DNA from 2 places in the Microbacterium sp. M4A5_1d genome. Region 2 is predicted to be linked to the other one. Evidence: predicted binding sites of a transcription regulator. Region 2 holds the regulator's gene; the other holds the start of a gene.
The links. The regulator LexA, encoded in region 2, represses DNA repair genes until DNA is damaged. The targets are predictions, from matches to a motif close to TCGAACANNTGTTCGA.
Positions count from the first base shown of each region.

Region 1: the regulator LexA is predicted to act here: its motif matches at 2,370-2,385, upstream of ACLBWJ_RS02440 (DUF222 domain-containing protein).

Region 1 covers NZ_JBKFAD010000001.1:511,230-519,001, forward strand. The annotation lists gene ACLBWJ_RS02425 (alpha,alpha-trehalose-phosphate synthase (UDP-forming)) at 1-710, opposite strand, end outside; gene ACLBWJ_RS02430 (hypothetical protein) at 792-1,049, shown strand; gene ACLBWJ_RS02435 (acetyl-CoA C-acyltransferase) at 1,068-2,252, opposite strand; gene ACLBWJ_RS02440 (DUF222 domain-containing protein) at 2,557-3,861, shown strand; tRNA gene ACLBWJ_RS02445 (tRNA-Lys) at 3,933-4,008, opposite strand; gene ACLBWJ_RS02450 (inositol monophosphatase family protein) at 4,103-4,939, shown strand; gene ACLBWJ_RS02455 (hypothetical protein) at 4,936-5,496, shown strand; gene ACLBWJ_RS02460 (nuclear transport factor 2 family protein) at 5,496-5,888, shown strand; gene ACLBWJ_RS02465 (hypothetical protein) at 5,963-6,121, shown strand; gene ACLBWJ_RS02470 (hypothetical protein) at 6,191-6,442, opposite strand; RNA gene ssrA (transfer-messenger RNA) at 6,543-6,912, opposite strand; gene ACLBWJ_RS02480 (SIMPL domain-containing protein) at 7,045-7,707, shown strand; gene smpB (SsrA-binding protein SmpB) at 7,734-7,772, opposite strand, start outside.
Region 2 covers NZ_JBKFAD010000001.1:878,262-886,033, reverse strand. The annotation lists gene hflX (GTPase HflX) at 1-604, shown strand, start outside; gene ACLBWJ_RS04285 (prolyl oligopeptidase family serine peptidase) at 724-2,652, opposite strand; gene lexA (transcriptional repressor LexA) at 2,754-3,419, opposite strand; gene ACLBWJ_RS04275 (LysM peptidoglycan-binding domain-containing protein) at 3,676-4,035, shown strand; gene ACLBWJ_RS04270 (histidinol-phosphate transaminase) at 4,107-5,192, shown strand; gene hisB (imidazoleglycerol-phosphate dehydratase HisB) at 5,189-5,794, shown strand; gene hisH (imidazole glycerol phosphate synthase subunit HisH) at 5,791-6,453, shown strand; gene priA (bifunctional 1-(5-phosphoribosyl)-5-((5-phosphoribosylamino)methylideneamino)imidazole-4-carboxamide isomerase/phosphoribosylanthranilate isomerase PriA) at 6,512-7,258, shown strand; gene ACLBWJ_RS04250 (SseB family protein) at 7,242-7,772, shown strand, end outside.

The sequences.
Region 1 (7,772 bases), 370 kb from region 2:
ATCGGGAACGCCTTGGCGAGTGCCGTGCGGTGCCCTCCGCCCGGGGCGGGGACGCGGATGCCGCTGGCCTTGGTTTCGTACCGCAGTTGACGCCGCACAGCGCGCGCGAAATTGCCGGCGTCGGCCACGCGCTGGAAACCGATCACGTCAGCGCCCAGGAGGCCCTCCAGCACCTGCTTCCGCCACGGGAGCTGCGAGTACAGCCCGTAAGCGGGGAACGGGATGTGGTGGAAGTACCCGATCGTGAGGTCGGGACGCATGTCGCGCAGCATCTTCGGCACGAGCTGCAGCTGGTAGTCCTGCACCCACACGGTTCCGCCGTCCGCTGCCACCGCAGCCGCAGCCTCGGCGAAGCGCCTGTTCACGCGCTGGTATGCCTCCCACCAATTGCGCCGGTATCGCGGGGCGGCGATGACGTCGTGGTAGAGGGGCCAGATCGTGTCGTTGGAGAAGCCCTCGTAGTAGTCCTCGACGTCGGCGCCGCTGAGGGCGACGGGAACGAGGTGCATGCCGTCGAAGTCGAACGGATCGAACTCGAGGTCGGGCTTTCCGGGCCAGCCGACCCACGCGCCCTCGGTGCGGCGCATGACGGGCTCGAGGGCGGTGACGAGCCCTCCCGGCGAACGGCGCCATTCTCCGTCCCCACCACCGTCCGTGTTCCGGTCAACCGGAAGCCGGTTGGCGACGACGACGAAATCAGCGGTGCTCATGCATGCCTCCAGGCTGCGATCGGCGGTGATCCCAGCCTACCCGCGCGCCCAGCGCCCCCTGCGGGCGGCTACGTTTGTGGTATGCGCAAGTACCTTTTCGGCACCGGCCTCCTCTCCGCGATCACCGGTGGCGTGACGCTCCTCCGCTCGGCCCGCAGCGACGAGCCGTTCACGTGGCGCACCGCCCTGGCATGGCTCAGCTGGGGCATCACGATGGCGCTGGCGATCGGCGCCGTCGTCGACAGCTACCGCGGTGCTCGTGGGCGGCTCGTGGCGGACGACTCGAACGTCGACCGCGACAAGCTCTTCGCGGAGCGGGTCAAGCGCGGCCGGCGCTGACCCCGGGTCGAGGCGGGCTCAGCGCGTCAGGATGAGCGCTTCGCCCTGACCGCCGCCGCCGCACAGACCCGCGGCCGCTGCGCCGGCTCCGCGGCGCGCGAGCTCATGGGCGAGATGGACGACGAGCCGTGCTCCGGAAGCGCCGATGGGGTGCCCGAGCGCGATGCCGCCGCCGTCGATGTTGACGATGTCAGCAGAGACACCGAGCCGGCGCACCGATGCTGCCACGACGGCGCCGAACGCCTCGTTGATCTCGACGAGATCGAGCTCCGAGACCGACATACCCTGCTTGGCCAGCGCCCGCTCGATCGCGGCGGCCGGCTGCTCGTGGAGCGAGTTGTCGGGACCGGCGACCTGGCCGTTGGCGCCGACGACGGCCATCACCGACCATCCCTCCCGCTCGGCGCACTCGCGCGTCGTCAACACGACCGCCGCTGCGCCATCTGAGATCTGAGAGGCATTGCCGGCGGTGATCGAGCCGTCCTTCGCGAAGGCGGGACGCAGCCCACCGAGGGTGTCGACGGTCGTATCGGCACGGATGCCCTCATCGGTATCGACGATGAGAGGCTCGCCCCGACGCTGCGGCACCGCCACCGGGGCGATCTCAGCCGCGAAGCGGCCTGCGTCGCGGGCTGCCGCAGCACGCTGATGAGAGCGCGCGGCAGCGGCATCCTGGTCCTGCCTGGACACAGCGAACCGAGGGTTGAGGCGCTCGGTCGAGGCGCCCATGCTCTCGCGGTCGTACGCATCGGTGAGCCCGTCGAAGGCGGTGTGGTCGAGCACCTCGATCGATCCATAGGACCAGCCCGAACGCGAGCCCGGGAGGAGGTGGGGCGCCCGGCTCATCGATTCCATGCCGCCGGCTACCACGACCTCGGCGTCGCCGAGCGCGATCATGCGCGCGGCGTCGATGATCGCCGTGAGGCCGGAGAGGCAGACCTTGTTGACGCTCGAGGCCGGGACGTCCCAGCCGATGCCGCCCGCGAGCGCGGCCTGCCGAGCCGGATTCTGTCCATTGCCCGCGGGGAGGACCTGCCCCATGATGACGGCGTCGACCGCAGTGGCGGCGACGCCTGATGCCGCGAGAGCACCGGCGATGGCGGCGCCACCGAGCTCGGGGGCCGGAACGGACGACAGACTCCCCTGCAAGCGCCCCTGCGGCGTGCGGGCGGCGGCGACGATGACGATCTCGGGCGTGGTCATGTTCTCAAGCCTACGAGCGTCCCCGACGTCGATGGCCCGTGCAGGTCCCCGCCGCGGGGACGAGATTCCGGCCCCTGTGGAGAGTGGCGGGCCGATGTCGGGGGTTCGTGACAGTATTCGAACATGCATTCGAATGACGAACTCGGCGGCCGACTCGGCAGCGGGATGGGCAGCGACGGTGACGTCGATGCCCTGGCGGTGCTGGTCGCGGATGCCGAGGGCGCGGCGGATGCTGCGCGGTTGGCGCAGATTCGTGAGGTTCGGGTGCTCGCTGCGGCGGGGGGTTCTCGCGGAGAAGCAGGCCGTGGGCGCGTCGGAGAAGGTCAAGGCGCGCGAGATGGCGTTGCGCGGGATCGCCGCGGAGCTGGCCGGGGTGTTCGTCGCGACCGACCGGACACTGCAGCGGCGGATCGACGAGGCGCGCGATCTGGTCGACAACTTCCCGCTGACGATGGCCGCGTGGGAGGACGGGCGCATCGTGCGTGGGCATGTGCGGGTGATTCAGGAGGTCGGATGCCTCGTGCCCGTGGAGGGCCGGGCGGAGTTCGAACGCGTCGCGATCGAGCGGTGCGAGGGCGAGACACCGAACCGGGTGCGGGACGCGTTGCGGATGATCGCGGAGCGGATTCACCCGCGGACGTTCACCGAACGGCACGAGGAGGCAGCGGCGGGGCGGTGCGTGTGGGTGCAGCCCGGGCCGGATGGGATGTCCGATTTGATCGCGACCTTGCCGACGGTGATCGCGGACGGGATCGTGGACCGGCTCACTCGTCAGGCGCGGGAGATCATCAACGCGCGGGCCCAGGCTGACGCGGCGGGCGTTGACGCTGACGCGCCTGACGCTCGAGCCGACACCAATGGCGGCGCGCCCGGCGCCGACACGACAATCCGCGACGGGTCGTCGTTCGTCGACGATGCCCGCACCATCGACCAGGTCCGCGCCGACGTGTTCTCCGACCTCCTCCTCGCTGCGTCGCCGGCGCTCGACCCGACCGGCACCGGTGACGGCGACGGAACGCTCGGGGCGATCCGGGCACACGTGCAAGTCGCCGTGTCCGCGCTGACGCTCATGGGACAGGACGACGGGCCGGCCGACCTCGCGGGGCGCTCCCCCATCGACGCCGCCACCGCACGCGAACTCGCAGGTAACGCGACCTCCTGGGAACGGTTGCTCACCCACCCGGTCACGGGAACCGTGCTCGAGTGCGACAGCTACCGGCCCACCGCCGCCATGGTCAGGCTGCTGCGGGCCCGGGACCGGCACTGCCGGTTCCCCGGATGCCGGCAACCCACGATCCGGTGCGAACTCGACCACACCATCGCCGCATCCGACGGCGGTGCCACCCACGTGTGCAACCTCGCCAACCTCTGCAAGAGACACCACGACGTCAAACACCACACCCGATGGCACGTGCGACAACTCGCGGGCGGAAGGCTGATCTGGACCTCACCCACCGGGCGGATCTACCGCGAAGACGCACCACCACCACTCGTCGCATTCACCGTCACGGAACCGCCCGGCGGTGACGGACGGCACTCCGTCCTGCACGCAGCACCGACCGGGTCGGTCGCTGTCGCGCGGCCCGCTCGCAGCGCTCCGCCGTTCTGAGGCGCTCGACCGCGCCCTGACGGCAACACACGAAGGCCCCGCAACTGGCGAGAGTTGCAGGACCTTCGTGCTGGTGCACCCCCTGGGACTCGAACCCAGAACCCACTGATTAAGAGTCAGTTGCTCTGCCGATTGAGCTAGAGGTGCAGGCTGTTCGCAGTGAAGCGAACCGAGGAGAAACGTTACCCCACTTCGCGTCGTCGCGCCAATCGAGGCCCCCGGCGCGTCGTATCCTGGAGCCGTGACCCCCACCACACCGGATCTGACAGCGCCTTCTGCAGACGCCCTGGCCGACGACCTGGCATTCGCACTCCGGTTGGCAGACGCCGCCGACGCGGTGAGCATGGCCCGTTTCGACGCGGCCGACCTCGACGTGCACCTGAAAGCGGACGCGTCGCACGTCACCGAGGCAGACCTCGCCACAGAACGCGCCATCCGCGACATGCTGGCCGCCGAGCGCCCGGACGACGGCGTGCTGGGCGAGGAGTATGGCGCCACCGGCGACGCACGACGCCAGTGGATCATCGACCCGATCGACGGCACCGCGAACTACCTCAAGGGCATCCCGATGTGGGCGACCCTGATCGCGCTGTCCGTGGACGGCACGCCTCGCGTCGGCGTCGTCAGTCAGCCGGCCATCGGTCGTCGCTGGTGGGCCGCGACAGGGCACGGGGCGTGGACGAACGTCCCGGGCGAGACGACGCCGCGGTCACTCTCGGTCTCGTCGATCGACGACCTCGCGCAGGCGAGCATCAGCTTCCAGAGCATCCACCAGTGGGATGAAGTCGGCCGGGGCGAACAGCTCCTCGCACTCTCGCGCCGAGTCTGGCGCGATCGTGGCTACGGCGACGCGTGGCCCTACATGCTCCTCGCCGAAGGACGGCTCGAGTTCGTCGCCGAGTTCGGTGTCAAGGAGTACGACCTGGCCGCCCACGTGCCCATCGTCACCGAGGCAGGGGGACGCTTCACCGACATCGACGGCGCTGAGACCCTGTCGACGCGCTCATCGCTCGCGACCAACGGCATCCTGCACGACACCTTCCTCGAGATGCTCGCTCACGAGGGCGGTCGCGCATGACCCGGCGGCACGCATCCCTCGTCCTGGCGACCGGCTCGGCCCTGGCTCTGACGTTCCTGACCGGCTGCTCCGCACCCGAACCGACGGAGACCGCGCCGCCGGAAGCCGTCCCCTCCTCTCCCGTCGCGACGCCAGAGGCCACCGCCTCGGAGCCGGCGCTCCCGGACCCGACCTGCGAGAACATCATCCGAGAGGCCAGCCTCGAAGAGCTGCAGTCGCAGGGCTGGGAGTACCAGCAGGGCCCGTTCATGATCGGCGAGATGCAGATCGACGCGGGCGTCTCCTGCACCTGGACGAACGCGGCCGAACCTGGCGGGAACATCCTCCAGTTCGGCTGGGCACCGCTGACAGCCGCCGAGACCTCAGACGCCGAGCGCGCCCTTGTTTCGGAAGGCTGGATCCGCGAAGAGGGCGACGGCGGGGTCTACATCACCGAAGATCCGGCGTTCGCGCTGAACATCGACGGCGACGGATACGGCGTCACATACTTCTTCGGCGAAGGCTATGCCCAGGTCGCCGATGTGAAGCAGGGCCTCGTCGTCATCGAGCGACGTTGATGGGAGAGCTTCACGCCGTCGGTGTCGCCGACGATCTGGCGGGCCGTATCCGCGACGCCGAACGCGACCTGCTCACCAGTGCCGTCCGGCAGGACGCGCGCCGCCTCCGCGAGCTCATCCACCCGGACTTCACCGAGATCGGCCGGTCCGGCCGCCTATGGACGCGCTCCGACCTTCTCGTCGAGCTCCTGGAGGAGGCGACCCGCGACACTCCGCATACGGACGAGTGGGTCATCCAGCGCCTCGACGTGGACACGGTGCTCGTGACATACCGGCTCATCGCCGGTACCCGGGTCAGCCGGCATTCGTCGGTCTGGGCCACCTCGGGTGACGTCCTCGCGCTGCGTTTCCACCAGGGCACCGAACAGTCGGCTGCCGACGCACGTCCGTAGCCTCGCGCATAGAGTCTGCGGCCCGCGAGGTCAAGCACCTGCGGTGAGGCGGCACCCACGTGCACAATCGAGGCATGCCTGCACTTGCGATCATCCTCATCATCATCGGCATCGCGTTGCTGTTTACGGGAATCTTCGTCGAAGCGGTGAAGTTCCTGCTCTTCATCGGCATCGCGCTGATCATCATCGCGGTCATCGCCTGGCTCATGCGTTCGATTCGCAACAAGACCTGAGACCGCACGTATCAGCGAAAGCCCCTGCGCCTCAACCGAGGTCGGGGGCTTTCGCTTGCGCCGACAGCATCACTCGGGACCCTCGTCGTGTGCGGCAGCGCCGTCACGACGGGCCCTGATGGCGCCGATCAGTGTCGCGACCCAGAACACCAGCAGCACGCCGAACAGCACCGCGAGCACCATCGTGAATGCACCGCCGTCACCGCGCGCGACGGACCAGACGTTCATGGCGAGCAGGCCGGCGGCCACCACGATCTGGACGATCAACAGCCACAGCCGCGATCCCGACCACGTCCTCACGTTGTCCCGCCAGTACGCCATGCCCCGAACGTAGCGCACGACGGTGTCGGCTCGACATAGCAGAAGCCCCCGATCCCCTGTTTCCAGGGGGATCGGGGGCTATGCAGCGTGACAGCGGCAGTGGTGGAGATGGGGGGAATCGAACCCCCGTCCATCGCTGAGATACGGCGTCTTCTCCGGGCGCAGTCTGTGAAGGCGTTCTGCTCGGCCCCGACTTTCAGTACAGACACATAAGTCGACGGGCCCAGTCCGGGAAGAGTCCCGCGTGACGTCCGGACGCCGTCACGCAGCAAGATCCCTAGATGACGCCAGGGTCCGTGGCGGGATCACACACGGTCTGACGGACTATCGGGCTCGCTTACGCAGCGAGGGCGAAGTCAGTGCGCTTGGATTCGGCACTTATAGTTTTGCAGAGATCGTTAACGAGATAACCCTGCATCCTCGGCCCGCTTCTCGCCGACACACAGGCGATGTCGAAACCGATCATCCCCTTGAGCCTTCGGTCAAAGGGCCGCTGTCACACTGTGGACTTACCAAACCGGATGCCGCAGCACCCGAGCACTACAGACTACAACCGATCGGCGCCCCACGCCATTCCCACCCTTCGCGCCTAGAGTCGGAGCATGGCAGACATCCTCATCTCCGTCCGCGGCGAGGCCGAGCGACGCGTCTCGCCCGAGGTCGCGATCGTCTCCGCCGCCGCCTCCGCCGACGGTCCTCAACGGACCGCCGTCGTCTCCCGGGCGACCGCGACGATCGCACCCCTGCGCACGCGCCTCGAGGAGCTCACACGAGCGGGCGTCGTCTCGAGCTGGTCGAGCGGGTCCGTCTCGACCTGGTCCGACCGGCCGTGGAACCCCGAGGGGAACCAGCTCGCACCCGTGCACCACGCGACGATCGACCTCGTGGCCACATTCGACGACTTCGTCGCGCTCGCGGAATGGGTGTCTCTGCTCTCCGACGACGAAGGGATGCGCGTCTCGAACGTCGAGTGGCAGCTCTCCCCCGCGACACGGGCGACGATCGAACGCGAGGTCGCGACCTCCGCCGTCGGCGTCGCTGCGGCACGCGCCTCGGCGTACGCGACCGCGCTCGGTCACGGCACGGTCGAGCCTGTCGAGATCGCCGATGTCGGGCTCCTCAGCGGCGCCGATGCTCCGCCTGCCGCGCCGGTGTTCGCGCGAGCGGCGACGATGTCAGCCGACGCGTCGTCCGGGGGCATCGAGCTCCGGCCCGCTGAGATCGACGTGACCGCCGCGGTCGAGGCGCGCTTCCGCGCCCGTTGACGACCGGACGGCGAAGCGGGATACCGCTACTCGCCGAGTCGGTTGCGGGTGCGCATCGCCCGCTC
Region 2 (7,772 bases):
GCTGACGAGCGCGGGTGTCCTGGTCGAGAACGCTCTGTTCGCGACGCTGGATGCCACGGTGCGTCGGGCCGAGGCCGCCGACGGGCGCGTGTTCACGCTCACCGACACCGTCGGCTTCGTCCGCAATCTCCCGCACCAGCTCGTCGAGGCGTTCCGGTCCACGCTCGAGGAGGTCTCGGGCGCGGACGTCATCGTCCACGTCGTCGACGGCTCGCATCCCGACCCCGCCGCGCAGCTCGCGACCGTCCGCGACGTGATGGGCGACGTGGGCGCTCGCGCCACCCGCGAGCTCGTCGTCTTCAACAAGGCCGACCTCGTCGACGACGATGCGCGGCTGCTGCTGCGCGGGCTCGAGCCGACGGCCCACTTCGTGTCGTCGCGCACGGGTGAGGGCATCGACGAGTTGCGCGCCGCGATCGAGGATGCGCTGCCGCTGCCGGCGGTGGAGGTGCGCGCTCTCGTGCCGTACGACCGTGGCGACCTGATCTCGGCCGTGCACGAGAGCGGCCACATCGTCGCCACCTCGCACGAGGAGGACGGCACGGCCGTGCACGCGCACGTCTCCGAGCGTCTCGCGGCTGAGCTCGCGCCCTACGCCGTCTGAGCCCGCGGTCGGCGATACACCTGCAGGCTCGGCGGTGCTGGTGAGCCCGCCGCGGATGCGGAAGGCCTCACCAGCATCGCCGGCCTGACAGGCGTATCAGCGCCAGGCGGTCGCCGGGCTCAGTCGAGCTCGATCGGCGCGACGCCGGGCGTGTCGAAACCGAACACCTGACCGAGGAACGCCAGCTCGCTCTCCAGAGCGTTCACGATCGTCTCGGTCCGTCGGAACCCGTGCCCCTCGCCCGCGTACAGGACATAGGCGTGGTGCACGCCCTGCGCGACGAGTGCGTCGCGGATGGCCTCGGCCTGCGCCGGCGGCACGACGGCGTCCTCGTCGCCCTGGAGAAGCAGCAGCGGCACGCGGAAACCCTCGGCGTGGCTCAGCGGCGAGCGCTCGATGTACACGTGCTCCGCTTCGGGAAGGGGACCGATCAGGCCGTCGAGGTAGCGCGCCTCGAAGTCGTGGGTCTCGGCCGCGAGGGCGCGGGCATCGCCGACGCCGTAGCGCGAGACGCCCGCGCCGAACACGTCCGTGCCGACGAGCGCCGCCAACACGGTCCAGCCACCGGCCGACCCGCCCTCGATCGCGAGCCGTGACGCATCGGCGAGTCCGTCGGCGGCGAGGCCGCGTGCCGCCGCCGCGACATCATCGACGTCGACGACGCCCCACTGGCCCTTCAGCCGTTCACGGTACGACCGGCCGTACCCGGTCGACCCGCCGTAGTTCACGTCGAGCACGCCGATGCCTCGGCTGGTGAAGTAGGCCGCCTTGGCGTCGGCGGTGCCGCCCACGTGCGACGTCGGCCCGCCGTGCACCCAGACGAGGTACGGCGGCAGCTCGTCGGTCGGCGCCGTGACATCGGGGTTCGTCGGCGGATAGGCGAAGGCGTGCACCGGGCCGTAGGGACCCTCGGTGGTGATCTGACGGGCATGGGGGATCCATGCCTCGTCGATATCGGGGGTACCGCCGCGCACCGCTGTCGTCTCGCCGCTGTCGAGATCGACCAGCCAGAGCCCGCTCGCCCCGGGCATGGCGCCGCTCACGAGGGCGCGGCTGCCGCGGACGTCCTCGATCTGCAGTCGAGCGGTGGCGGGGAAGGGGAGCGGGATCGCGCCGCCGTCGCGGTCGACGATCACGAGCTGGTCCGAGCCGTGCGTGCGGACGGCCACGACGCGGCCGTCGTCGAGCGGCGCGTACCACCGGGTGCCGAGGACCCACAGGCCACCGCCCGTGTCGGCGTCGGCGGGGGAGACCGCGACGGGTGCCGCGCCGGTCGCGGGGTCGACGCGATGGAGGTTCCAGCGCCCCGTCGGCTCGTCGAGCAGCAACAGCTGGCCGTCCGATGTCCATTCCGGCTGCAGCGCGGCCGTGCTGCCGCCGGCCAGCTCACGGACACGATCCGGGGCGTCGAGCTCGATGACACGGATGCGGGTGCGGTCCCAGGGCATGTCCGGGTGATCCCACGCCACCCACGCGAGCTGTGATCCGTCGGGTGACAGCGCAGGCTGAGCCACGAAGTCGCTGCCCCCGGCGAGCTCCGTCACTCCCGCTTCGTCGCCGCTCGCGGCGTTCTCATCGCTGCTCGCGCCGTCGATCCGCACGATGTGTCGTTCGGGAGTGCGCCCCGGGCGCTCGCGCTCGCGCACCGCGAGAAGCGCGCCGTGCTGCCAGCGGAGACCGCCGTAGTGGGTGCCGCTCTCCTCTGGGGTGAGCGCCTCGGGCTCGCCGCCCGGGCGGAGGCGTCGAATGCGCTGGTCCGACTTGTCGACGAAGAACAGCTCGCCGTCGTCGGACGCCGTCCAGGCGCCGCCGCCATACTCGTGCACACGCGATCGCGCGTTCCCGGGCGCGGGGAGGACGACCTCCACAGAATCGTCGCGGCGGCGGCGCATGACGGCGACGCGACCGGCCTCATCGGGAAGGGATTCGCCCCACCAGATCTCATCCCCGACGAAGCGCGCGCCGTCGAGGCGCAACGAGGACGCGCTGGCCCACGAGGCGGTCAGGGGGGAGGGCCAAGAACCGTACGGGAGTTGCTGCTGCGACATACCGCCACGCTACGCGAGCGGATCCGGGTCGTGCCGGACGACGGGAGGGGATGCCGCCGAGTCGCGGCATCCCCTCCCGCAGTTCCGTCGGTGCGGCGAGGTCAGACCGTGCGGAGGACGGCGACGACCTTGCCGAGGATGGTGGCGTCATCGCCGAGGATCGGCTCGAACGCCGAGTTGCGGGGGAGGAGCCAGGTGTGGCCGTCGCGCTGACGGAGCGTCTTGACGGTGGCCTCGCCGTCGAGCATGGCCGCGACGATCTCGCCGTTGTCGGCGGTCGCCTGTGCCCGCACGACGACCCAGTCGCCGTCGCAGATGGCGGCGTCGATCATGGAGTCGCCGACGACCTTGAGCATGAACAGCTCGCCCTTGCCGACGAGCTGACGCGGCAGGGGGAAGATCTCCTCGACCTGCTGGTCGGCGGTGATCGGGACGCCCGCCGCGATGCGGCCCACGAGCGGCACGAGGGCGGCGTCGCCGAGGGCGGGCGCGGCGTCGGCGGGGTTCTCGCCGGCCGTGCCGGGGAGGTCGATGAGGACCTCCATCGCGCGGGTCTTGCCGGGGTCGCGGCGGAGGTATCCGCTCAGCTCGAGCTGGTTCAGCTGGTGGGTGACGCTCGACAGCGACTTGAGGCCGACGGCGTCGCCGATCTCGCGCATGCTCGGCGGGTAGCCGTTGCGGGCGATCGCGTGCTGGATCACCTCGAGGATCGCGAGCTGCTTATCGCTCAGATTCTTGCGTCGTCGCGTCTGCGGCTTCTCGCTCATACCGCCGGTCTCCTGTCGTCGCGCCCCGTCCCCGACCCGATGTCGGAGGTTCGTGGTGGGCTCTCGCTGTCGAAAAGGTAGCCCGATCCGACAGCGACATCACGGAACGCTCCGCGTGTCTCTTCGATCGGTCTCCGATTTCGGTGGGTGGTTGACACCACACAATATCGAAGATACGTTCGGAACCGAAGTTCGCACCCGCCTCTCCCGGCCGAGAGGCGGGAGCGAATCTTCCTACCGCTCCCGAGGAGATGTCATGATCACGATCGATGCCCGCTTCGCACCGGCCCCCCGCACCCGTCTGCGCCTGACGCGCCGTGGACGTCGCGTCATCGCAGCGATCGCCGCACTTCCCGCCGTCGTCGCCGTCACCGCTGCCGTGCTCTCCGGCGGGGGAGCACTCGCCTCCAACGAGGCGGGCGCGCCCGAGGGGTCGTTCACGACGGTGACCGTCATGTCGGGCGAATCGCTCTGGTCGATCGCTGAAGAGGTGGCGCCGGCCGCCGACCCCCGTGACGTCGTCGACGCCATCATCCGGCTGAACGCCCTCGGCTCTGGTCAGCTCGAGGCAGGCCAGACACTCGCCATCCCCGCCGAGTACGACGCCGCGAGCTGAAGCCCGCCGTCTTCGGCGCAGAAGCTGGGGTGCGGCCACGCCGGACTCGGACGCGGCCTAGCATGGGTGGGATGAGCCCGAGTCTGGATGATCTGCCCCTCAGAGACGATCTGCGAGGCCTCACCCCGTACGGCGCCGCGCAGGCGCCGCTTCCGGTCGCGCTGAACGTCAACGAGAACACGCATCCCGTTCCCGAAGAGGTCGCAGACGACATCCTGGATGCCGTCGCCCGTGCCCTGCGCGACGTCAACCGCTATCCCGACCGCGAGTTCACGCACCTCCGCGAGTCCTTCGCCGAGTACCTCGGTCACGGCCTCACCCCCGATCGCATCTGGGCCGCGAACGGATCGAACGAGGTGCTGCAGCACCTGCTCCAGGCCTTCGGCGGCCCGGGGCGCACCGCCATGGGCTTCGGCCCCACGTACTCGATGTACCCGCTGCTGACGCGAGCCACCGGCGCGCAGTACGTCGCGGGCACGCGCGGCCCCGACTTCACGCTCGACCCGGCCTCCGCCGCGGCACAAGTCTCCGAACTACGCCCCGACGTCGTCTTCCTCTGCGCGCCCAACAACCCGACCGGCACGCCGCTCGGTCTCGACGTCATCGAGGCGGTGTACGACGCCACCGACGGAATCGTGATCGTCGACGAGGCCTATCAGGAGTTCGCGCCGCGCGAGAGCCCCTCCGCGCTGACGCTGCTCGGCGAGCGGGAGCGCCTGGTCGTCTCGCGCACGATGAGCAAGGCGTTCGCCTTCGCCGGTGCGCGCGTCGGCTATCTCGCCGCCGACGCGACCCTCATCGACGCTCTGCGTCTTGTCCGCCTGCCGTACCACCTCAGCGCCCTCACGCAGGCGGCCGCGACAGCCGCGCTGTCGCACTCGTCGACGATGCTCCGGATGGTGGACGAGATCGTCGCGCAGCGCGATCGGATGTCGGCGACGCTCGATGCCCTCGGGTACCACGCCTACGAGAGCTGGACGAACTTCGTCCTGTTCGACGGGGTCGACGACCCGCGCGCCACCTGGCAGGCGCTCTACGATCGCGGCATCCTCGTCCGCGACGTCGGCATCCCGCACAGCCTGCGCGTCAGTGCCGGTACGGAAGACGAGACGACCGCGTTCCTCGAAGCACTGGCGTCGATAGACTCGGAGGCATGACCAGCCCCCGAACGGCCAGCATCCGTCGTGCCACGAGCGAGTCGAGTGTCGAACTCGAGCTCGACCTCGACGGGACCGGGATCAGCACGATCGAGACGACCGTGCCGTTCTTCGATCATCTGCTGACGGCGTTCGCGAAGCACTCGCTCACCGACCTGACTGTACGCGCGACGGGCGACACGCACATCGACGCGCACCACACGGTCGAGGATGTCGCGATCGTGCTCGGGCAGGCGCTGCGCTCTGCGCTGGGCGACAAGTCGGGCATCTCCCGCTACGGCGATGCGCTCGTGCCCCTCGACGAGGCGCTCGCGCAGGCTGTCGTCGACATCTCCGGGCGTCCCTACCTCGTGCACACGGGAGAGCCCGAGGGATACGAGTACCACCTCATCGGCGGGCACTTCACGGGGTCGCTCGTGCGGCACACGTTCGAGGCGATCGCGTTCAACGCCGGCCTGACGATGCACGTCCGCGTGCTCGGCGGACGCGACCCGCACCACATCGCCGAGGCGGAGTACAAGGCCTTCGCCCGTGCCTTCCGGCAGGCCAAGGCGCTCGATCCGCTCGTGCACGGCATCCCCAGCACGAAGGGCGCCCTATGACCGAGGGCGACACGACCGGACGCGCGCCGCTCGTCGCCGTCCTCGATTACGGCTCGGGCAACATCCACTCGGCCGTAAAGGCACTCTCCGCCGCGGGTGCGGACGCCCGACTGACGTCCGATCGTGGTCTCATCCGCGATGCGGACGGTCTTCTGGTTCCCGGGGTCGGTGCGTTCAGTGCGGTCATGGCCGCCCTGCGCGAGAGCCGCGGCGACGAGATTATCGAGCGGCGCCTGGCCGGGGGGCGCCCGGTGCTGGGCATCTGCGTCGGCATGCAGATCATGTTCGGCAACGGCGTCGAGCGCGGCGATGACACCGAGGGCCTCGGGCAGTGGCCGGGCACCGTCACCGAGCTGCAGGCCCCGGTGCTGCCCCACATGGGGTGGAACACCGTGCGCGCGGGCGCAGGGTCGACGCTGTTCGACGGTCTGGAGGACGAGCGCTTCTACTTCGTGCACTCGTACGGTGCCCAGGACTGGAGCCTCGAGGTCATGAAGCCCTTCGCCGAGCCCGTGCTGACCTGGTGCGACTACGGCGCGCCCTTCCTCGCGGCCGTCGAGAACGGGCCGCTCTCGGCGACGCAGTTCCACCCTGAGAAGTCGGGGGCCGCCGGCATCCGTCTCCTCGCCAATTGGATCGGCGCCCTGCCGCGCCACTAGTCTCCCTCTGGTGCGCTCGCGTGGACGAGCGTGCATCCCGACCCACCCCTGGAATGTGATGAACGACTTCGCGTCCACCCCCGAACTGATCCTCCTGCCCGCCGTCGACGTCGCCGACGGGAAGGCCGTGCGCCTGACCCAGGGCGAGGCCGGCAGCGAGACGACCTACGGCGACCCCGTCGACGCGGCGCTCGCCTGGGCGAAGCAGGGTGCGCAGTGGATCCATCTCGTCGACCTCGACGCGGCCTTCGGCCGGGGCAACAACACCGCCGTGCTCCGCAAGGTCATCAAGCAGGTCAAGGGTGTGCAGATCGAGCTGTCGGGCGGCATCCGCGACGATGCGACGCTCGAGGCCGCGCTCGAGAGCGGTGCGACGCGCATCAACCTGGGCACTGCCGCGCTCGAGAACCCCGAGTGGGCCGCCGATGTCATCGGCCGCTACGGCGACGCGATCGCGGTCGGACTCGATGTCCGCGGCACGACGCTCGCCGCCCGGGGCTGGACCCGCGACGGCGGCGACCTGTGGGACGTCCTCGAGCGTCTCGAAGACGCCGGCTGCAGCCGATACGTCGTCACCGACGTGACGAAGGACGGCACGCTCCAGGGCCCGAACCTCGAGCTGCTGCGCGAGATCACCTCGCGCACACCCAAGCCCGTGGTCGCATCGGGCGGTATCTCGAGCCTCGACGACATCGCCGCGCTGCGCGAGCTCGTGCCGCTGGGCGTCGAGGGTGCGATCGTCGGCAAGGCTCTCTACGCCGGCGCGTTCACGCTGGCTGAGGCGCTGGATGTCGCCGGAGACTGACGACGGCTGCGGCCACGCCGCCGACTCGGCGGGCGTTCCCTGGGAGGGGCGCAGCTTCGAGTCGAACCCTCACGCCGGTGACGACGGCTCGGCCGATCCCGCGCTGCTCGCGGCGCTCGAAGCCTTCCGCGCGGGGACCGGTGACGCCGTCGCGGTCGTCGAGGCGTATCGCGCGGCGCGGCTGCTGATCCCGCTCGTGCCCGAGAAGGGCGACGAAGGGGTCGGGCCGACAGGGCTGCGCGTCGACAAGACCCAGGAGCTGTCGATCGTCACGGTCGCGGCTCCTGACGGTCGGCGCGTTCTGCCGGTCTTCACGTCGGTGGCCGCACTCGCGCGGTGGGATGCCGTCGCGCGTCCGGTTCCGGCCGACGGGGTGCGCACGGCGATGGCGGCGGCGTCCGACGACACCGACCTGATCGTGATCGACCCGGGCTCCGAGACCGAGTTCGTGCTGCGACGCCCCGCCGTCTGGGCGATCGGACAGGGACTGCCCTGGGAACCGGCGCCCACCTCG